One region of the Pseudomonas grandcourensis genome, then DNA from elsewhere that is predicted to be linked to it. Evidence: predicted binding sites of a transcription regulator. Region 1 holds the regulator's gene; the other holds the start of a gene.
What was found. Region 1 encodes FliA, which starts transcription of late flagellar genes. Its sites were predicted from a motif close to CTAAAGTTTNNNNNNNNNNNGCCGNTAA; they were not measured.
Positions count from the first base shown of each region.

Region 2: AABM52_RS09675 (methyl-accepting chemotaxis protein) is a predicted target of FliA. The motif match lies at 2,021-2,048, and genes of this name have one in related genera.

Region 1 covers NZ_CP150919.1:1,780,953-1,792,173, reverse strand. Annotated here, with positions in the region: gene AABM52_RS07900 (ParA family protein) at 1-49, opposite strand, end outside; gene motD (flagellar motor protein MotD) at 93-983, opposite strand; gene AABM52_RS07890 (flagellar motor protein) at 996-1,736, opposite strand; gene AABM52_RS07885 (chemotaxis response regulator protein-glutamate methylesterase) at 1,736-2,866, opposite strand; gene AABM52_RS07880 (chemotaxis protein CheA) at 2,915-5,179, opposite strand; gene AABM52_RS07875 (protein phosphatase CheZ) at 5,234-6,022, opposite strand; gene AABM52_RS07870 (chemotaxis response regulator CheY) at 6,044-6,415, opposite strand; gene fliA (RNA polymerase sigma factor FliA) at 6,583-7,323, opposite strand; gene fleN (flagellar synthesis regulator FleN) at 7,320-8,150, opposite strand; gene flhF (flagellar biosynthesis protein FlhF) at 8,267-9,595, opposite strand; gene flhA (flagellar biosynthesis protein FlhA) at 9,607-11,221, opposite strand, start outside.
Region 2 covers NZ_CP150919.1:2,147,951-2,159,171, reverse strand. Annotated here, with positions in the region: gene AABM52_RS09685 (hypothetical protein) at 1-7, shown strand, start outside; gene AABM52_RS09680 (metallothionein) at 31-195, opposite strand; gene AABM52_RS09675 (methyl-accepting chemotaxis protein) at 298-1,980, opposite strand; gene AABM52_RS09670 (Na+/H+ antiporter NhaC family protein) at 2,180-3,496, opposite strand; gene AABM52_RS09665 (methyl-accepting chemotaxis protein) at 3,879-6,026, shown strand; gene AABM52_RS09660 (MFS transporter) at 6,254-7,930, shown strand; gene AABM52_RS09655 (sensor histidine kinase) at 8,097-9,413, opposite strand; gene AABM52_RS09650 (response regulator transcription factor) at 9,410-10,078, opposite strand; gene AABM52_RS09645 (PepSY domain-containing protein) at 10,082-10,402, opposite strand; gene AABM52_RS09640 (patatin-like phospholipase family protein) at 10,626-11,221, shown strand, end outside.

The sequences.
Region 1 (11,221 bases):
TGGTTTTACCGACACCACCCTTTTGATTGGCGACTGCCCAGACTCTCATTCGGATTGTTCCTCCCGGCCGACCGGATCGACCGAGAAATAGCTCAACGTGTTAATGCGGGTGACGGAGAATTGACGGCGTTCTCTCGTACCGGCGACTTGACCGGGGTCGGTGCAGTTTGTGTGCCAGCACGCTTCAATGCGGCATCCGGTTGCGCATGGGCGGTTCCGGTGCCGGTCAGGCTGCGGCGAACATCGAGGTTGCGTGACACCACCAACACCACGCGACGGTTGCGGGCGCGGCCTTCAGCGGTGGTGTTGTTGGCCACCGGCTGAAACTCGCCGTAGCCCACCGAAGCCAGGCGACCGGGGTTCACCCCCTGCATCGCCAGCATGCGCACGATGCTGGCCGAGCGGGCCGAGGACAGCTCCCAGTTGGTCGGGTACTGCGCGGTGCGAATCGGCTGATCGTCGGTGAAACCTTCGACATGGATCGGGTTGTCGAACGGCTTCAGGATCGCCGCGACCTTGTCGATGATGTTGAACGCGATGTCGCTGGGCATGGCGTCGCCGCTGCCGAACAACAGGCTGGAATTGAGCTCGATCTCGACCCACAACTCGTTGCCGCGCACAGTCATCTGGTTGGAGCTGATCAGGTCACCGAACGCGGCACTGATGTCGTCGGCAATGCTTTTGAGGGGATCACTGGCACCGGCAACACCGGCATCGACCTGATCACTGTCCTTGACCAGCGGCTTGGCCGGGGTCACGGTCTTCGGCCGCTCGTCACCGATGGGGATCGGTTTGAGCGAACGATCGGAATCGGTGAAGACCCCGATCAGCGCTTCGGAAATGACCTTGTACTTGCCTTCGTTGATCGAAGAGATCGAGTACATCACCACGAAAAAGGCGAACAGCAGGGTGATGAAGTCGGCGTAGGAAACCAGCCAGCGTTCGTGATTGACGTGTTCATCATGCTGGCGACGACGAGCCATGAGCTTATTCCCTTAATCCATGAAGCCCTGAAGCTTCAACTCAATGGAGCGTGGGTTTTCACCTTCGGCGATCGACAGGAGCCCTTCCAGCAACATTTCGCGATAACGCGACTGGCGCAACGCAATGGATTTGAGTTTGGCGGCGATCGGCAGCAGCACCAGGTTGGCACTGGCCACGCCGTAGATGGTGGCGACGAAGGCCACGGCGATGCCGCTACCCAATTGCGACGGATCGCCCAGGTTGCCCATGACGTGAATCAGCCCCATCACCGCACCGATGATGCCGATGGTCGGCGCGTAACCGCCCATGCTTTCGAAGACCTTCGCGGCTTCGACATCGCGGCTTTCCTGGGTGTAGAAATCCACTTCCAGAATGCTGCGGATCGCTTCCGGCTCGGCGCCGTCAACCAGTAATTGCAGGCCTTTGCGCGCGTAGTTGTCGGGCTCGGCGTCGGCGATGCCTTCAAGGCCCAGCAGGCCTTCCTTGCGGGCGGTCAGGCTCCAGTTCACCACGCGGTCGATGCCACCGGCCAGGTCGACACGGGGCGGGAACAGGATCCAGGCGAGGATCTGCATGGCGCGCTTGAAGGCGCTCATCGGCGATTGCAGCAGCGCGGCGCCAATGGTGCCGCCAAGCACGATCAGCGCTGCCGGGCCGTTGGCCAGGGCGCCGAGGTGACCGCCTTCAAGGTAGTTGCCGCCGATGATCGCGACAAAGGCCATGATGATGCCAATCAGGCTTAGAACATCCATCAGATACAGGCCTCGACCAGGTGCTTGCCAATGTCGTCCAGGCTGTACACCGCGTCGGCGAGCTCGGCTTTGACGATGGCCATCGGCATGCCGTAGATCACGCAACTGGCTTCGTCCTGTGCCCAGATCGAACTGCCGCCCTGCTTGAGCAGGCGCGCGCCTTCGCGACCGTCGGCGCCCATGCCGGTCAGGACCACCGCCAGAACTTTGTCACCGTAGGTCTTGGCTGCCGAACCGAAGGTGATGTCCACGCACGGCTTGTAATTAAGACGCTCGTCACCCGGGAGGATTTTCACCGCGCCGCGGCCGTCGATCATCATCTGCTTGCCACCCGGTGCCAGCAGCGCCAGGCCCGGACGCAGGATGTCGCCATCCTCGGCTTCCTTGACGCTGATGCGGCACAGCTTGTCCAGGCGCTCGGCGAAGGCCTTGGTGAAGGCGGCCGGCATGTGTTGGACCAGCACGATCGGGGCCGGGAAGTTGGCCGGCAGTTGGGTCAAGACCCGCTGCAGGGCGACCGGGCCGCCGGTGGACGTACCGATGGCGACCAACTTGTAGGCTTTGCGTTTCGGCGCGGGCGACGACGCGGTGGCCCCATGGGTACGCGCAGGGATCGGTGCCGGTGCCGGACGCACGGGCGCGCTGCTGCCGTAACTGCCGATGCTCGAAGGCGCAGGTGCTGGAGCAGGTGCGGACACAGGGGCCGGAGCGCTGTAAGTGCTGATGCGACGATTGCTGCGCGAGATGCTCAGGATCTTCTCGCACAGCAGTTGCTTGACCTTCTCGGGGTTGCGCGAGATGTCTTCGAAATTCTTCGGCAGGAAGTCCACCGCGCCGGCATCCAGCGCATCGAGGGTGACCCGCGCGCCTTCGTGGGTCAGCGAGGAGAACATCAGGACCGGGGTCGGACAGCGTTGCATGATGTGCCGCACGGCGGTGATGCCGTCCATCATCGGCATCTCGTAGTCCATAGTGATCACGTCGGGCTTGAGGGCCAGCGCCTGATCAATCGCCTCTTTGCCGTTGGTCGCCGTGCCGACGACCTGGATATTGGAATCCGCTGAAAGAATTTCCGAGACGCGGCGGCGGAAAAACCCCGAATCGTCCACCACCAGGACTTTGACTGCCATAAACACTCCATTAGATGGAGCGAGGCCAGGCGCCCCGCTCCACCAGAATCAAATACGCCGTGTGGCGTAACGCTTGAGCATGCTCGGAACATCGAGAATCAGCGCGATGCGGCCGTCACCGGTGATGGTGGCGCCGGACATGCCCGGAGTTCCCTGGAGCATTTTGCCCAATGGCTTGATGACCACTTCTTCCTGGCCCACCAGTTGATCGACGACAAAGCCGATCCGCTGCGTGCCCACCGAGAGGATCACCACATGGCCCTCGCGCTGCTCTTCGTGAGCGGCGGAGCTGACCAGCCAGCGTTTGAGATAGAACAATGGCAGCGCCTTGTCCCGCACGATCACCACTTCCTGGCCGTCCACGACGTTGGTGGTCGACAGGTCGAGGTGGAAGATCTCGTTGACGTTCACCAGCGGGAACGCGAACGCCTGGTTGCCGAGCATGACCATCAGCGTCGGCATGATCGCCAGGGTCAGCGGCACCTTGATGACGATCTTCGAACCCTGGCCCTTGGCCGAGTAGATGTTGATCGAACCGTTGAGCTGGGAAATCTTGGTTTTCACCACGTCCATGCCCACGCCGCGACCCGATACGTCGGAGATCTCGGTCTTGGTCGAGAAACCCGGGGCGAAGATCAGGTTGTAGCATTCGGTGTCGCTCAGGCGATCGGCGGCATCCTTGTCCATCACACCGCGTTTTACCGCGATGGAACGCAGGACATTCGGGTCCATGCCTTTGCCGTCATCGGAGATCGACAACAGGATGTGATCGCCCTCCTGCTCGGCCGCCAAAATCACCTTGCCGCCCCGGGTCTTGCCCGAGGCTTCACGTTCTTCCGGCGACTCGATGCCGTGGTCGACCGCGTTGCGCACCAAGTGGACCAGCGGGTCGGCCAGGGCCTCGACGAGGTTCTTGTCGAGATCGGTTTCTTCGCCGACCAGTTCCAGGTTGATCTCTTTCTTGAGCTGGCGAGCCAGGTCTCGAACCAGGCGCGGGAAGCGCCCGAAGACTTTCTTGATCGGTTGCATCCGGGTCTTCATGACCGCGGTCTGCAGGTCGGCGGTGACCACGTCGAGGTTCGACACGGCCTTGGACATGGCTTCGTCGCCGCTGTTGAGGCCCAGGCGGACCAGGCGGTTACGCACCAGCACCAACTCGCCGACCATGTTCATGATCTCGTCGAGACGCGCGGTATCGACACGCACGGTGGTCTCGGCTTCGCTCGCCGGTTTTTCCGCCGGTGGCGCGGCCGGGGCACGGGCAGCAGCCGGTGCAGCGGCGGGCACAGGGGCCGGTGTTTCGGCTTTTGGCTCAGGAGCCTTGGCCACGGGTTTCGGCGCTGCAGCCTTGGCTGCCGGTGCCGCAACGGAAGCGCTCGAACCGCTGACCGCAGTCGCTGTGCCGACTTCAGTGAACTTGCCTTTGCCGTGCAATTCGTCGAGCAGCGCTTCGAACTCGTGATCGGAAATCAGATCGCTGCCGGCCGCCATCGCGCTTGGTGCCGCGGGTGCAGGCACCGAAGCAATGGCCGACTCCAAAGCCTCGACAGCAAAGTTACCCTTGCCGTGCAACTGGTCGAGCAGTGCTTCGAATTCGTCGTCCGTAATATCGGAACTGTCGCCGGCCGCTTTCGGGGCTTCTGGCGCAGCGGACGCCGGGACCACTGCATCGATGGCGAACTGGCCTTTACCGTGCAACTGATCGAGCAACGACTCGAACTCGGCATCGGTGATTTCATCGCTGCCGGCGGCATTGCTGGCAGGCGCTGGAGCAGCCGCCGGGGCCTCGGCCTGGGCCTTTACTGCGTTCAGCGAATCCAGCAGCTGTTCGAATTCATTGTCGGTGATATCGCCCGATTCGGCTTCAGCCACAGGCGCTTCGACCACGGCGGCGACAGGTGCCGCAGCCACCTCGTCAGCCGATTGCGGCTCGGCCAGACGGGCCAGCGCCGCGAGCAGTTCCGGTGTCGCGGCCGTGATCGGGCTGCGTTCGCGGACTTCGCTGAACATGCTGTTCACCGCGTCCAGCGCTTCGAGAACCACGTCCATCAGTTCCGAGTCGACGCGACGCTCACCCTTGCGCAGGATGTCGAACACGTTCTCGGCGATGTGGCAGCACTCCACCAGCTCGTTGAGCTGGAGGAAGCCGGCGCCCCCTTTTACAGTGTGAAAACCGCGAAAAATTGCATTGAGCAGATCCGCATCATCCGGACGGCTTTCCAGCTCGACCAGTTGCTCGGACAGTTGCTCTAGAATCTCGCCGGCCTCAACCAGGAAATCCTGAAGGATCTCTTCATCGGCGCCGAAGCTCATTAAGGGGGTGCTCCTACAGGTCTAAAAACCCAAAAAACCTAAAATTCTAAAACTCTAAAATCCCAGGCTGGATAACAAATCGTCCACATCGTCCTGACCGGACACAACGTCTTCTCTTTTATCGGCATGAATCTGCGGACCTTCACCCTGAGAGAGATGTTTTTGTGGATCTTTTTCAGCAAGCATCGCTTCACGGTCATGTTCGATGCCCGCAAAGCGGTCCACCTGACTGGCCATCAGCACGAGCTTGAGCAGGTTGCTTTCAACTTCGGTGACCAACTGGGTCACACGCTTGATCACCTGGCCCGTGAGGTCCTGGTAATCCTGGGCGAGCAGGATGTCGTTGAGGTTGCCCGACACCGCGCGATTGTCCGTGACGCTGCGCGTCAGGAACCCGTCGACCCGCCGGGCCAGTTCACGAAACTCTTCGGCGCCGACTTCGCGACGCATGAAACGCCCCCAGTCCGCGCTCAACACCTTGGCTTCATCGGCCAGGCCATTGACCAGCGGCGTGGCACTTTCCACCAGATCCATGGTGCGGTTGGCCGCGGCCTCGGTCAGCTTGACCACATACCCCAGACGCTCGGTGGCGTCGGTGATCTGCGACACTTCTTCGGCTTGCGGCATGTGCGGGTCAATCTGGAAATTGACGATCGCGCTATGCAGTTCGCGAGTGAGCTTGCCCACTTCCTGATACAGGCCGCGGTCACGGGTCTGGTTGAGCTCATGGATCAATTGCACCGCGTCGCCGAACTTGCCCTTTTCAAGGCTCGCGACCAATTCGACGGCGTGTTTTTTCAGGGTCGATTCAAAATCGCCCAATGAAGTTTCGTTATTGCCCATAGCTCCCCCGTGGCGCACTCATCAACCGATGCGTTCGAAAATCTTCTCGATTTTTTCTTTCAACGCCTGGGCCGTGAAGGGCTTGACCACATAGCCGTTAACGCCGGCCTGGGCCGCTTCGATGATCTGCTCGCGCTTGGCTTCAGCGGTCACCATCAGTACCGGCAGGTGCTTGAGCTTTTCATCGGCACGCACGTGGCGCAGCAGATCGATACCGGTCATGCCAGGCATGTTCCAGTCCGTTACCAGAAAGTCGATGCTTCCGCTGTTGAGCACCGGAATGGCGGTAGTGCCATCGTCGGCCTCGACGGTGTTGGTGAACCCAAGGTCACGCAGCAGGTTCTTGATGATCCGCCGCATCGTTGAGAAGTCATCAACGATGAGGATTTTCATGTTCTTGTCCAATTCGACCTCCAAGCAGTCTTAAACGCGCCCAGCACCTGGACGCGCCATTTCAATCAATCCGGCAAAGCACTCAATGACTGTCTGGAGCACAACAGATCGCGACCGGCGCAGTTCAACACCACACCAGCCTCGTTCGCAGTGTCCCCACACTGCCTTCAGCGCGCTCGCCACTCCCCCAAACGCCCCCGCAAACGGGCCGCGCACTGGCTGTGTAACTGGCTGACCCGCGATTCGCTGACCCCCAGGACCTCACCGATTTCCTTGAGGTTCAACTCTTCGTCGTAGTACAGCGCCAACACCAGTCGCTCACGCTCCGGCAAATTGGCAATCGCATCCGCCAGCGCAGCCTGGAAGCGTTCATCCTCCAGGTCGCGTGACGGCTCGAGATGAGCACTCGCGCCATCCTCGTGCAGCCCTTCATGTTCGCCGTCCTGCAACAGGTCGTCGAAACTGAACAGCCGGCTGCCCAGGGTGTCGTTCAAAATCCCGTAGTAATCGTCGAGACTCAATTGGAGTTCGGCCGCAACTTCGTGATCTTTAGCGTCACGGCCGGTTTTAGCTTCAATCGAGCGAATGGCATCGCTGACCATGCGCGTATTGCGGTGAACCGAACGTGGCGCCCAATCCCCCTTGCGCACTTCATCGAGCATGGCGCCGCGGATTCGTATGCCCGCGTACGTCTCGAAACTGGCGCCTTTGCTGGCGTCATATTTGGTCGACACTTCAAGCAGGCCGATCATCCCGGCCTGGATCAGGTCTTCGACCTGGACACTGGCCGGCAAACGCGCCAGCAAGTGGTAGGCAATGCGTTTAACCAGCGGCGCGTAACGCTCGATCAGCTCGTACTGCGCATCACGTGCCGACTTCTTGTAGAGGTTGTAGCCGCTGGCTGTCATAGAACAGGTCCTGCTGTCTGCTGCACGAGCCGCTCGACGAAAAACTCCAGGTGCCCGCGCGGGTTGGCAGGCAGCGGCCAGGTATCGACCTTCTGCGCGATGGCCTTGAACGCCAGCGAGCACTTGGAACGCGGGAAGGCCTCGTAGACGGCGCGTTGCTTCTGCACGGCCTTGCGCACGCTTTCGTCGTAAGGCACCGCACCGACGTATTGTAGGGCGACGTCGAGGAAGCGATCCGTGACCTTGGTCAACTTGGCGAACAGGTTGCGTCCTTCCTGCGGGCTCTGGGCCATATTGGCCAGGACGCGGAAGCGGTTCATGCCGTAGTCGCGGTTCAGCAACTTGATCAAGGCGTAGGCATCGGTGATCGAGGTCGGCTCGTCGCACACCACCAGCAGCACTTCCTGGGCTGCACGGACGAAACTGACTACCGACTCACCAATGCCCGCAGCGGTGTCGATCACCAATACGTCGAGGTTGTCGCCGATATCACTGAAGGCCTGGATCAGGCCGGCGTGTTGCGCGGGGCTCAGATGCACCATGCTCTGAGTGCCGGATGCGGCCGGAACGATACGGATGCCGCCGGGTCCCTGCAGCAGTACATCGCGCAGTTCGCAGCGGCCTTCGATCACGTCGGCCAGGGTACGTTTGGGTGTCAGGCCCAGCAGAACGTCGACGTTCGCCAGTCCCAGGTCGGCGTCCAACAGCATGACGCGCCGGCCAAGCTCGGCCAAAGCCAGGGACAAGTTCACTGACACATTAGTTTTCCCGACGCCACCTTTGCCGCCGGTCACCGCGATCACCTGTACGGGATGCATGCTGCCCATGTTATTTCTTTACCTTGTCTTGCATAGACGGAGGCCACATTACTGGCTGCGCGTTCACAAACGGAACAATGCATGGCAGACCATCGATGTAGGTACAAAAACTGTTCATTTTTACCTCAGCCAACCTGCTTGGTCGGGCTGTGGTAGATGTCAGCGAACATGTCAGCCATGGCTTCTTCGCTGGGTTCTTCCTGCATTTGCACGCTCACGGCGCGGCTGACCAACTGGTGACGACGCGGCAGATGCAAATCATCCGGGATCCGCGGGCCATCGGTCAGGTAAGCCACCGGCAGTTCATGACTGATGGCAAGGCTCAACACCTCGCCCAGACTTGCCGTTTCATCCAGTTTAGTCAGGATGCAGCCTGCGAGCCCACAACGCTTGTAACTGTGATAAGCGGCCGTTAGAACCTGTTTCTGGCTGGTGGTTGCCAGGACCAGATAATTTTTCGAGCGGATGCCACGACCGGCCAGGCTTTCGAGCTGCATGCGCAGGGCCGGATCGCTGGCCTGCAGGCCGGCAGTATCGATCAGCACCACGCGTTTGCGCAGCAATGGCTCCAGGGCCTGCACCAGGGACTGGCCCGGATCGACGTGGGTCACCGGCACATTGAGAATGCGCCCCAGGGTCTTGAGCTGCTCCTGGGCACCGATGCGGAAGCTGTCCATGCTCACCAGCGCAATGTTCTGCGCGCCATACTTGAGCACGTAACGGGCGGCCAGCTTGGCCAGGGTGGTGGTCTTGCCCATGCCGGCAGGGCCGACCATGGCGATCACACCGCCCTCTTCCAGCGGCTCGACTTCCGGAGTAACGATCATGCGCGCCAGGTGCGCCAGCAACATGCGCCAGGCCTGACGAGGCTCTTCGATATCGGTGATCATCGCCAGCAGGTCACGCGACAGCGGACCGGACAGGCCGATGCGTTGCAGGCGACGCCAGAGGTTGGCCTGGTCCGGACGGCTGCCTTGCAGCTGATTCCAGGCCAGGGAGCCCAACTGGACTTCCATCAGTTCGCGCAGGCTGTTGAGTTCGAAACGCATCGAGTCGAACGCACGTGGATCCACGCCACCGGACGTTGGCGCAGCGGCCGGCGCGGGGCGACGGGGTTCGGCGTAGGTCGGCTCGATCAGCGGCTCGGCGGCGGTCAACGGCAAGCCGGCGAACAACTGGCGATTGGTGGCATTGTCGCTCTCGCCATCGCCACGCAGGCTCAATTCGGCCTGGGCGGTGACGATCCGCGACTGAGTCTTGCGCAGCTCGTCTTCGAGCTCCATGTTCGGAACCCGCGGCGCCAGCGCCGACAGCTTGTAATCCAGCGCAGCCGTCAGCTCGACACCCCCGGCGATCCGGCGGTTGCCAATAATGGCCGCATCAGCGCCCAGCTCGTCGCGAACCAGCTTCATGGCCTGACGCATATCGGCGGCGAAAAAACGCTTAACTTGCATAAACCACTACCTCAGCCGTTGGGCCCTACTGTCGCAACGATGGTCACTTGCTTGTTGTCAGGGATTTCCTGGTAAGCCAACACATGCAAACCCGGGACTGCGAGCCGGCCAAATCGCGAGAGCATCGCGCGAACCGGACCAGCCACCAGCAGAATCACCGGCTGACCTTGCATCTCCTGACGCTGCGCCGCGTCGATCAAAGAACGTTGCAGCTTCTCAGCCATGCTTGGCTCCAGCAGAACGCCCTCTTCCGAGCCTTGTCCTGCCTTCTGCAGACTATTGAGCAATATCTGTTCCAACCTTGGCTCCAGCGTGATGACTGGCAGCTCCGACTCAGTGCCTACAATGCTTTGGACGATTGCGCGGGATACGCCAACCCGCACGGCAGCCACCAGCGCGGCGGTATCTTGACTCTTGGCGGCATTGTTGGCGATCGCCTCGGCAATGCTGCGGATATCGCGCACAGGCACTTGTTCGGCCAGCAGCGCTTGCAGCACCTTGAGCAGTTGCGACAGCGAAACCACACCCGGCACCAGCTCTTCGGCCAGTTTTGGCGAACTTTTGGCCAGCAATTGCATGAGTTGCTGCACTTCTTCGTGACCGATCAGTTCACTGGAATGCTTGTAGAGTATCTGGTTCAAGTGGGTAGCCACTACTGTACTGGCATCGACCACCGTATAACCGAGGGATTGCGCCTGGGCGCGCTGGCTGATTTCGATCCAGACCGCCTCCAGGCCGAAAGCCGGATCTTTGGCGGTAATGCCGTTGAGCGTGCCGTAGACCTGCCCCGGATTGATCGCCAGCTCGCGATCCGGGTAGATCTCCGCCTCGGCCAGGATCACCCCCATGAGGGTCAGGCGATAGGCGCTTGGCGCCAGGTCGAGGTTGTCGCGGATATGCACGGTCGGCATCAGGAAGCCCAGATCCTGGGACAGCTTCTTGCGCACACCCTTGATCCGCGCCAGCAACTGGCCGCCCTGGTTGCGGTCCACCAGCGGAATCAGGCGATAACCCACTTCCAGGCCGATCATGTCGATCGGCGTCACGTCATCCCAGCCAAGCTCCTTGGTTTCCTGGGCGCGGGCCGGCGACGGCAGCAGTTCCTGCTGGCGCTTGACCTCTTGCAGGGCCTGAACCTTGGCGACGTTCTGCTTTTTCCAGAACAGGTAAGCGCCACCGGCCGCCAGGGCCGCCATGCTCAGGAACGAGAAGTGCGGCATGCCGGGCACCAGCCCCATGACCGCCATCAACCCCGCCGCCACCGCCAGCGCCTTGGGCGAGGCGAACATCTGGCGATTGATTTGCTTGCCCATGTCTTCCGAACCGGAAGCTCGGGTCACCATGATCGCTGCAGCTGTCGATAACAACAGTGATGGCAATTGCGCCACCAAACCGTCACCGATGGTCAACAGCGCGTACACCTTGCCGGCGTCGGCAAAGTTCATGTTGTGCTGGAAGATCCCGACCGCCATGCCGCCGATCAGGTTGATGAACAGGATCAACAGGCCGGCGATGGCGTCGCCACGAACGAATTTGCTGGCACCGTCCATGGAACCGTAGAACTCGGCTTCCTGGGCCACTTCCATCCGGCGCAGCTTGGCCTGGTTCTGATCGATGAGGCCGGCG
Region 2 (11,221 bases), 370 kb from region 1:
GGACTAGGCTCCACTTTTCATTCGCGATTGTCAGCCATGAGCGCACTTGCAACCTTTATGGGTGCATTCCTCGCCGTGTTCATGGTGCTTGGCGCAGGCTTCACAGCAGTAGTGTTTGCCGTGACGGGCAATCGGATGTTCACCGAGTTTGCAGGAACATTTCGGGCAATCGCAGATACTTTCGCGGTCAATCATGGGGCTGACTCCTCTAGCAAGGTCGTCCAGTGCTCGAATGCACAGAACAAGTGTAGTGGCTGTCGCTCCTGCCAGTCTCAAACCCCACAGGTTGCAAATCAGTCAGATCCGGAACTGCCCGACCAGACTGCCCAGGCGCTGACCGAGGTCGGCCAGGCTGCGTGAAGTCTGCGCGCCGAGTTGGGTTTCATCCGCCACGCTGTCCACCGCCACGGCAATCTGGTGCACGCTGCGGTTGATCTCTTCGGCCACGGCGGTCTGTTCTTCGGCGGCACTGGCGATCTGTGCGTTCATCGAATTGATGGTCGCGATCAGCTGCGCCATGGTGTCCAGCGAAGCCCCCGCCTCGTTGGCCTGGGCCGAGGTGCCGTCGCCGGCTTCGCTGGAACGACGCATCGCCTCCACCGCCGACCGGGTGCCGGCCTGCAAGCGGTCGATCATGCCCTGGATTTCCTGGGTGCTGATTTGCGTGCGGCTGGCCAGTGCGCGCACTTCATCGGCCACCACCGCAAAGCCGCGCCCGGCCTCACCGGCGCGGGCCGCTTCGATGGCCGCGTTGAGCGCCAGCAGGTTGGTCTGCTCGGCAATCGAGCGAATAACCCCGAGCACGCTGACAATCGACGACACGTCTTTTTGCAGGCTGTCCAGAGACACGCCGCTGCTGCGGATGTCGTCCACCAGGGCATGGATCTTCTCGATGCTGCCGGCCACCACGCGCTTGGCCGCCTGCCCTTCTTCGTCGGTCTGCTGGGCTGCCACCGCAGCGTTTTGCGCGCTCTTGGCCACTTCCTGGGCGGCGGCCGACATTTCGTTGATCGCCGTGGCCACCTGATCGGTTTCGTGACGTTGGCGTTCCATGGCCTGGTCCGAACGGTTGGCCTGGTCGGACACCTGATTCACCAGTCCGGTCAGTTGCGAGGTCATTTCGGTGATCTGCCGTACCAGGCCATGGATCTTGTCGACGAAACGGTTGAACGAGCCGGCCAGTTCACCGAGTTCGTCCTGGCTGGTGATGGTCAAGCGGCGGGTCAGATCGCCTTCGCCCGCCGCGATGTCGTCGAGGTTGGCTTTCATCAAATGCAGCGGACGCAGAATGGTGTTGGCCAGCAACATCCCGGCAGCGGCGATCACCAGCAGCACCACCACCGCCACGCCGACGATGCTCAGCACCATGCCTTGCATGCGCTCCTGGACCTTGGCTTCGACCACGGCCACTTGCGCTTCGATGCCGTCGAGGTTGACCGAGGTGCCGACCGCCATGTCCCACTTCGGCAGGTATTCGGTGTAGCCGAGCTTGGGCACCAGCACTTGGGTGTTGCCGGGCAATGGCGAGCTGTATTGCAGGTAGTGCGTACCGTCCTTGGCGACTTTCACCAGGTCGCGGTTGACGTAGACACCGTTCGGGTCGCGGTTGTCCTTGAAGCTCTGGCCCACGCCGTCGGGGCTGTTGGCCTTGAACAGGCGCACGGTGTTGGAGTCGTAGCCGAAGAAGTAGCCGTCCTTGCCATAGGTGATGCTCGACAGCAGCTTGATCACCTGGGCCCGCGCCGCCTCATCGCCGGGGGCGGCCGCGTCGTAGAGCGGCTTGATCGTGGTCATGGCCACGGCCACATAGCTTTGCAGGGTCGCCTTGGCATCGCTGAGCAGGCGCTCGCGGGTCTGCTCTACTTCCTTGCGCGCCTGATCCTGAAGAATGAACAGCGTGGTCAGGCTGATGACCAGCGCAAACAGCAACACCGGGAGGACGGCAAGGGACAGGACTTTGGCCTTGAGGCTCATGCGCATGACGTTCACTCTTTTGATTTTGTTGGCGTGGGTAAAAGCTTTAACGGCACGCCAAATCAAAAGTTGAACTCGATTAGAGGGACCATTGAAGATCCCTTGTAGGAGCGAGCCTGCTCGCGATAGCGGTGGCACAGTCAACATTTACTTGGCTGACCGACCGAAATCGCGAGCAGGCTCGCTCCTACAGGGGTTCCGGGTGTTACAAGACCATCGCCGCCACCCAGCCAAACGCCAGCAGCGGCAGGTTGTAGTGCAAGAAGGTCGGGACCACGGTGTCCCAGATGTGATGATGCTGACCATCGATGTTCAGGCCGGAGGTCGGCCCCAGGGTCGAATCCGAAGCCGGCGAACCGGCGTCGCCCAGGGCACCGGCGGTGCCGACGATGCACACGATCGCCAACGGGCTGAAGCCCAGTTGCACGCACAGCGGCACGAAGATCGCCGCCAGGATCGGCACGGTGGAGAACGACGAGCCGATGCCCATGGTCACCAGCAATCCCACCAGCAACATCAGCAAGGCGCCAACGCCTTTGCTGTGATCGATGTACGCCGCCGACGACTCGACCAGCGTCTGCACCTCACCGGTGGCCTTCATCACCTCGGCAAACCCGGAGGCGGCGATCATGATGAAGCCGATCATCGCCATCATCTTCATGCCTTCGGTGAACAGGTCGTCGGTGTCGCGCCATTTGACGATGCCCGACACCGAGAAGATCAGGAAGCCGACCAGTGCACCGATGATCATCGAATCGAGCAACAACTGAATGATGAAGGCCGCTGCGATGGCCACGCCGGCCACCATCAGGCTCAGCGGGTTGTATTGCACCGCCACTTGCTCGACCTGTTCGATCTTCGCCAGGTCATAGACACGCTTCTTGCGGTAGCTGACAAACGCGATCAGCAGGCCCGCCACCATGCCCAGGGCCGGGATGCCCATGGCGTGGGTCACGTTGATGCCGCTGATGTCCACGCCGCTGCGGGCGACGTTGGCCAGCAGGATCTCATTGAGGAAGATGTTGCCGAAGCCCACCGGCAGGAACATGTAGGGCGTGATCAGGCCGAAGGTCATGACGCAGGCGATCAGACGACGGTCCAGTTGCAGCCTGGTCAGCACATAAAGAAGAGGCGGCACCAGCAACGGAATGAACGCGATATGTATCGGCAAGATGTTCTGCGAAGCGATTGCCACGACCCAGAGCAGACCGATCAGCAGCCATTTGACCTGGCCACCGCCGCTGGCGTGCTGGCGGTCGACCATGGCCAGGGCCTTGTCGGCCAGCGCATGGGCCATGCCGGACTTGGCAATGGCCACGGCGAAAGCACCGAGCAAGGCGTAGGACAACGCCACCGTCGCCCCGCCGCCGAGGCCGCTGTTGAAAGCCTTGAGCGTTGCCTCGATGCCCAGGCCACCGGTCAATCCACCGACCAGCGCACCGACGATCAGGGCGATCACCACATGCACGCGGGACAGGCTGAGGATCAGCATGATGCCGACCGCGGCAATTACTGCATTCATTGTCATACCTCTGGGCAAGCGAAAAGAGTCCGGCCGGCAGTCTGCGAGAGCCGCCAGCGGATAATAGGAATGGGTTTTATTAGAGGGCGCGCACTTTGCCGCAGAGCGGGCGCGGTGTCAAAGCACTTGGGCAATGGCGATATGTATATGCATGTGATGACCTGTGGCGAGGGGGCTTGCCCCCGTTGGGGCGCGAAGCGGCCCCCTACATTGTCCGGTCATACCGAGTTGTCTGGATCGCGACTGCTACGCAGCCGAACGGGGGCAAGCCCCCTCGCCACAAAAACAGTTACAAACCTTATTCGAAGCGCTGCATAAAGAAAGCCGGATCGCGGCCGCTACAGTGCAAAGTCTCAGATATTTATCGAATAAGGACGTCTCCATGTCGCTCAGACAACCTTCCATTCAATGGAAAATCACCCTGCTGGCCGGGCTGTGCCTGGCGGGCATCGTGACCCTGCTGGTGGGTCTTTCGCTGTACCGCATGGAGCACAGCTCCGAGCTGGTGAAAGCCTCGAGCATGGAGATGCTGACCGAAGCGGCCCAGGCGCGGATCGAGTCCCAGGGGGAAAACCAGGCGCTGGGGATTCGCCAGCAGTTCATGGATGCCTATCAGTACGGCCACGGCTTCTCGCGGCAGGTGCTGTTCCTGCGTGACCAGGCCGAGAAGCGCTTTCTCGATGCGTTCGACCTGCGCGAAGACCTGACCCGCCAGGTCAAGTCGGCCCTGCAAGCCAACCCGGAGCTGCTCGGTCTGTCCCTGGTGTTCGAACCCAATGGGCTGGACGGCAAGGACGAACTGTTCGCCGGTCAAGCGGAGCTTGGCAGCAACGACAAGGGCCGTTTCGCCCTCTACTGGTCGCAGCCGACGCCGGGCAAGGTAACGTCCATGGCGCTGCCGGAAAAGGACATGGCCGACACCAGCACCGGCCCCAGCGGCGAAGCGGCCAACGCCTGGTTCACCTGCCCGCGCACCACCCTCAAGCCGTGCGTGATCGAACCCTACTTCTATGAGATCGACGGTCAGAACGTGCTGATGACCAGCATCGTTTTCCCGCTGATGGTCAATGGCAAGGTCATCGCCTCGCTGTCGGTGGACATCAACCTCAACAGCCTGCAAGCGGTCAGCCTGGGCGCGAGCAAGAAGCTCTATGACGGCCAGACCAGCGTCAGCATCATCAGCCCGGCCGGCCTGCTCGCCGGCTACAGCCCGGACGCCGGCAAACTCAGCCAGCGCCTGGACGCCGTGGACAAGGCCAGCGGCGCCGAACTGCTGCGCATGCTCGCCGCCAGCAGCAAAACCGCCAGCCTGCACAGCCAGCAGCAACTGAAGGTGCTGGCGCCGTTCCAGCCGATTCCCGGCGGTAAATCCTGGGGCGTGCTGCTCGACGTGCCGGAGAAAGTCCTGGTCGGCCCCGCCGAAGCCCTGAAAAAGCAACTCGATGACAGCAACACCGCCGGTACGCTGGTCGAACTCGGCCTGGGCGTGCTTGCCGCGCTGCTCGGCCTGATACTGGTGTGGCTGATGGCCCGCAGCGTCACCCGACCGATCCTCGGCGTGGCGCACATGCTCGAAGACATCGCCAGCGGCGAAGGTGACCTGACCCGCCGCCTGGCTTACGACAAGCAGGATGAGTTGGGCCAGTTGGCCGGCTGGTTCAACCGTTTCCTCGACAAACTGCAACCGATCATTGCCGAAGTGAAACGCTCGGTGCAGGACGCCCGCAGCACGGCGGACCAGTCGTCCGCCATCGCCGCCCAGACCAGCGCCGGCATGGAGCAGCAGTACCGCCAGGTGGACCAGGTCGCGACCGCCTCCCACGAAATGAGCGCCACCGCCCAGGATGTTGCCCGCAGCGCCGCGCAAGCGGCCCATGCCGCCCGCGATGCCGATCAGGCGACCCGTCAGGGGTTGACCGTGATCGACCGCACCACCACCAGCATCGACAACCTCGCCGCCGACATGAGCGCGGCCATGGTCCAGGTCGAAGGCCTGGCCGCCAACAGCGAGAAGATCGGTACGGTACTGGAAGTGATCCGTGCGATTGCCGAGCAGACCAACCTGCTGGCCCTCAACGCCGCGATCGAAGCGGCCCGTGCCGGTGAGGCCGGACGCGGGTTTGCCGTGGTGGCCGATGAAGTGCGCAACCTAGCGCGGCGCACCCAGGAATCCGTCGAAGAAACCCGTCTGGTGATCGAGCAACTGCAAAACGGCACCCAGGAGGTGGTGGGTTCGATGAACAACAGCCATCGTCAGGCCCAGGGCAGTGTCGAACAGGTTGGCCAGGCAGTAACGGCGTTGCGCCAGATCGGCGACGCGGTGACCGTGATCAACGACATGAACATGCAGATCGCCAGTGCCGCCGAAGAGCAAAGCGCGGTGGCCGAGGAGATCAACAACAACGTGGCAACCATCCGCGACGTGACCGAGTCGCTGTCGGGCCAGGCCAATGAATCGGCGCGGGTCAGCCAGTCGCTCAACAGTCTGGCGAACCAGCAGCAGAGCCTGATGGACCAGTTCCGCGTCTGAACCCGGCAAACATCCCCTCTGTAGGAGCGAGCCTGCTCGCTCCTACAATGAAATGATGGCAAGTGGATATCTGCCGCAAGCCGATTATGCTTCATGGAACCTTGCAGCATTTTCTGGCGTCAACCTGAATGCAAGCCACGTAATCCGATGACTTCAGCCCAGGGCCTGGGTACGGTAAGTGATGGTGGGAACTCCGGCCTACAACAAGAGCACGACGGAGAATACTCATGGCAGCAATCGACAATACAGCCACGGGCAGCACGCCCAACCGCGGGATCACCCGGGAGGAGCGCAAGGTCATTTTCGCCTCGTCCCTGGGCACCGTGTTCGAATGGTATGACTTCTACCTTTACGGCTCCCTCGCGGCGATCATCGCCAAGCACTTCTTCGCCGGTGTCAACGAAACGACTTCCTTCATCTTCGCCCTGCTCGCCTTTGCCGCCGGCTTTGCCGTGCGCCCCTTCGGCGCCATCGTATTCGGTCGGTTGGGCGACATGATCGGGCGCAAACACACGTTCCTCATCACCATCGTGATCATGGGTATTTCCACGGCCGTGGTGGGCTTGCTGCCCGGCTATGCGACCATCGGCGTCGCCGCGCCGATCATCCTGATCAGCCTGCGCCTGTTGCAAGGCCTGGCGCTGGGGGGTGAGTACGGCGGCGCAGCGACCTACGTGGCCGAACATGCACCCAAGGGCAAGCGCGGCTTCTTCACCTCGTGGATCCAGACCACAGCCACCCTCGGCCTGTTTCTCTCACTGCTGGTGATCCTCGCCTGCCGTACCGTTCTGGGCACCGAAGCCTTCGAGGCCTGGGGCTGGCGGATTCCGTTCCTGCTGTCGATCCTGCTGCTGATCGTCTCGGTGTACATCCGACTGCAGCTCAGCGAGTCGCCGGTTTTCATGAAAATGAAGGCCGAAGGCAAATCTTCCAAGGCACCGTTGACCGAATCCTTCGCCCGCTGGGAGAACCTCAAGATCGTGATCATGGCCCTGTTCGGCGGTACCGCAGGTCAAGCGGTGGTCTGGTACACCGGGCAATTCTATGCGCTGTTCTTCCTGCTGCAGACGCTGAAGATCGACCCGCAGACCGCCAACCTGTTGATTGCCGGCTCCCTGCTGATCGGCACGCCATTCTTCGTGATTTTCGGCAGCCTGTCCGACCGCATCGGGCGCAAGGGCATCATCATGGCCGGCTGCATCCTCGCGGCCCTGACTTACTTCCCGATCTTCCATGCACTGACCCAGTACGGTAACCCTGACGTGTTCATTGCTCAGGAGAAGAATCCGGTCACGGTCGTCGCCAATCCCGCCGCTTGCTCATTCCAGTTCGACCCGGTGGGCAAAGCCAAATTCACCAGCTCCTGTGACCTGGCCAAGACCGTGCTGGCCAAAAAGGCCATCCCCTACAAGAACGTAAGCGCCGAGCCGGGCGCCGTTGCGCAGGTGCGCATTGGCGATAAAGTGATCGAGAGCTTCGAGGGCACCGGCATGCCGGCCGCCGACTTCAAGGCCAGGAACGACGCCTTTACCACCACCCTCGCCACCGCCCTCAAGGACGCCGGATATCCCGAGAAGGCCGACCCGGCCAAGACCAACTACCCGATGGTGTTGCTGCTGCTGACGATCCTGGTGATCTACGTGACCATGGTCTACGGGCCAATTGCCGCCTGGCTGGTGGAACTGTTCCCGGCGCGAATCCGCTACACCTCGATGTCTCTGCCCTATCACATCGGCAATGGCTGGTTCGGTGGCTTCCTGCCGACGGTGGCATTTGCCATGGTGGCGGCCACGGGGGATATCTACTACGGGCTGTGGTATCCGATTGTCATCGCGGTGATGACGGCGGTGCTGGGTATTTTCTTCATGCCGGAAACCAAGGATCGGGAGATTCATCACACCTGAATCTGACACCTCACCCTGTGGAATAGGGTGTACTCACAATCAGCGACCATGAAAAACCACTGTGGGAGCGAGCTTGCTCGCGATAGCGTCAGCACATTCAACATCAATGTGTCAGACAGATTGCCATCGCGAGCAAGCTCGCTCCCACAGGGTTCCTGGTGTGACTTCAAGTATGTTTGGGTAATTCGATGACGACCTTCAACCCGCCCCACTCGCTTTCCAGCAACGACAGTTTGCCGTCCCAGGTTTCGACGATGTCGCGCACGATGCCCAGGCCCAGGCCATGCCCATCAGTCTGTTCATCCAGTCGAGTGCCGCGGCTGAACACTTGTTCGCGGCGGTCCTCGGGAATGCCCGGGCCGTCATCTTCCACGCTGAGCTCAAAGCCCTCTGCAGTCTCGACCACACTCAGGCGAACCTCGTCATCCGCCCATTTGCAGGCGTTATCCAGCAGGTTGCCCAACAGCTCCAGCAGGTCTTCGCGATCCCAGGGCAATTGCAGGCCGGTGGGTGCGCGGTAGCTCAGCGCCAGGTGTTCGCCATGGATCATGTTCAGGGTGGCCAGCAATCCGGGGAGTTCGGCATCGCAATCAAACAGCGCGCCCGGCAATGCATCGCCGGACAACCGCGCACGATTGAGTTCCCGATTGAGCCGCTGCTGGACTTGCTCCAGTTGCTCCTTCAGGACCTTGCGCAGTTGCGGGTGCGCGTCGAGTTGCTCGCTTGAAGCCAGGCTCAACAGCACCGCCAGCGGGGTTTTCAAGGCGTGGCCGAGGTTGCCCAGGGCATTGCGTGAGCGCTTGAGGCTGTCCTCGGTGTGGGCCAGCAAATGGTTGATCTGCGCCACCAGTGGCTCCAGCTCCACCGGCACCTGATCATCGAGTTGCGAGCGCTGCCCCTGTTGCAACTGCGCAATCTGCTCGCGGGCCTGCTCCAGCGGACGCAAGGCCCGGCGCACGGTAATCCGTTGCAGCAGCAGAATCAGCAGCAGCGCTGTCAAACCGAGGCCGAACCCGAGCTGTTGCATGCGCCGGAAACTTTCGCGAATCGGCGTGTAATCCTCGGCGACGCTGATGGAGATCGGCACCCCCGAACGTCGATAGTCCGTACGCAGTACCAATAATTGTTGCCCTTCCGGCCCCAGTTGCAGGTTGCCATGCAGGCCGGGGTGATCGAGCACCGGCAGTTCCTGATCCCAAAGGGAACGGGAGCGCCAATGGCCATCGGTGAAATCGATGCGGAAATAATGCCCGGAGAACGGCCGCTGATAGGCCGGTGACAGGCGTCGCTCATCCAGTTGCAAGCCTTGCGGCCCGCGCACCAGCGCCGCCAGCAGGTTCTCGCTGTCATTGCGCAACCCGGCTTCGAGGTAGCGCTGCAACCCCATTTCGAACAGCCACAGGCTGGTTTGCGCCAGCACCAGGCCAACGACCACCATCACGCTGATCAGGCCCAGGCTCAAGCGGCGCTGGATCGATCTCACCGGGCTTGCCCGCCGAACAGGTAACCCTGGCCGCGACGGGTTTCAATCACACTTTTGCCGAGCTTGCGGCGCAAGTGGTTGACGTGGACTTCCAGCACATTGGAATCGCGCTCGGTTTCACCATCGTAGAGGTGTTCGGCAAGGTGACCTTTGGAGAGGATCTGCTCGGGGTGCAGCATGAAATAACGCAACAGGCGAAACTCCGCGGCGGTCAGCTGAATGTCGGCACCGTCGCGCACGACACACTGGCGGCCTTCGTCCAGATGCAGCCCGGCAGCCTTGAGCGTTGGCTGGTTGACCTGGCCATGGGAGCGGCGCAGCAACGCCTGGATGCGCAAAAACAGCTCTTCGGGATGGAATGGCTTGGTCAGGTAATCGTCGGCGCCGGCCTTGAGGCCTTCGATGCGCTCGGCCCAGGAATCCCGGGCCGTCAGGATCAGCACCGGCGTGGCCAGCCCCGCCGCGCGCCATTGGGCCAGCACCTCTAGCCCCGGCACGCCGGGCAGACCGAGGTCGAGGATGATCAGGTCGTAAGGCTCGGTGCTGCCCTGATGCACCGCGTCGCGACCGTCGGCCAGCCAGTCCACCGCATAACCCTGGCGATTGAGGCCGGCCAGCAGTTCGTCGGCCAGGGGCACATGGTCTTCCACCAGGAGCAAACGCATGGATCAGTCTTCCTTGTCTTTCAATATTCGGCCGTCAGTCGCATCGATGTGCAGCTCACGGACCACGCCTTCGGGGGTCAGCAATTCGACATCATAAAGGTAGATGTTGTGTTTCTCTTCGAGTTCGGCTTCCAGCAGTTTTGCGCCGGGGTAGCGATCCATCGCTTGCTGCAGCAGTTGCTCCAGCGGCAAGATCACGCCCTGTTGACGCAGGCGCAGGGCTTCATCCTGATCCAGGTCGCGGGCCATCACTGCCGAGCAAAATGCCAGAAGTAGCAGCGCCATCCGGCTTGCGACACATCGATTGAGTAGAAACACCTTCATTACGAATCCTGATGATCCTTGAGTCACTGCCCGCTGACCGGGTCTAATTCCAGAGCCCAGTGCCAGTGGTGTGAGCTTCTCGAAAGCCACAATGGTACCAGCGATGCGCTATCCCAGCGTTGCGTCGGGGTCCAGGCGAGCCACCTTAACCCGCTGAACTTAATTGAAACTGAATTGCCATCATTGCTGACACCGCAGCTCCTACACACACATCGAGACCGGTATGACCGCCATCCACATCAAGTTCCCCTCCCTGACCCTCAAGGCCGGTCCACGCGCCTTTGCGCGCATCCGGGACAACGGCTTGAACGCCGCCGACGTCGGCACCTTGCCTGGCGCGGCCGGCGGTCCGAAGGCGTTGGGGATTCAGGGTCTGGACCTGGCGCTGTTCGGCGAGTGGCTGCCGGCGGCACCACGGGAACGCTCGCTGATTGGCGCATCGGTGGGTTCCTGGCGCTTCGCCAGTGCCTGCCTGCCGGACGCCGCCGAGGGCATCCGGCGTCTCGGGCAGCTGTACACCGAGCAACACTTTGCCAAGGGCGTGACCATGGCGCAGATCAGCCAGAGCTCACAGCGCATGCTCAATGACCTGCTCGACGGTCGCGATGCCTCGATCCTCAGTAACAACGATTACCGCTTGAACATCATGGTGGTCAAAAGCCACGGCCTGCTGGCCGACGATCATCGCGGCCGCCTGGGGCTGGGCCTGTCATCGGTCATCGCCGACAACCTGCGCGGCCGGGCGCGGCTGGCACGGCACTTCGAACGCCTGATCATCCACGACCCGCGCCTGGCTCCGCCGGTCGATGCCTTGAATGA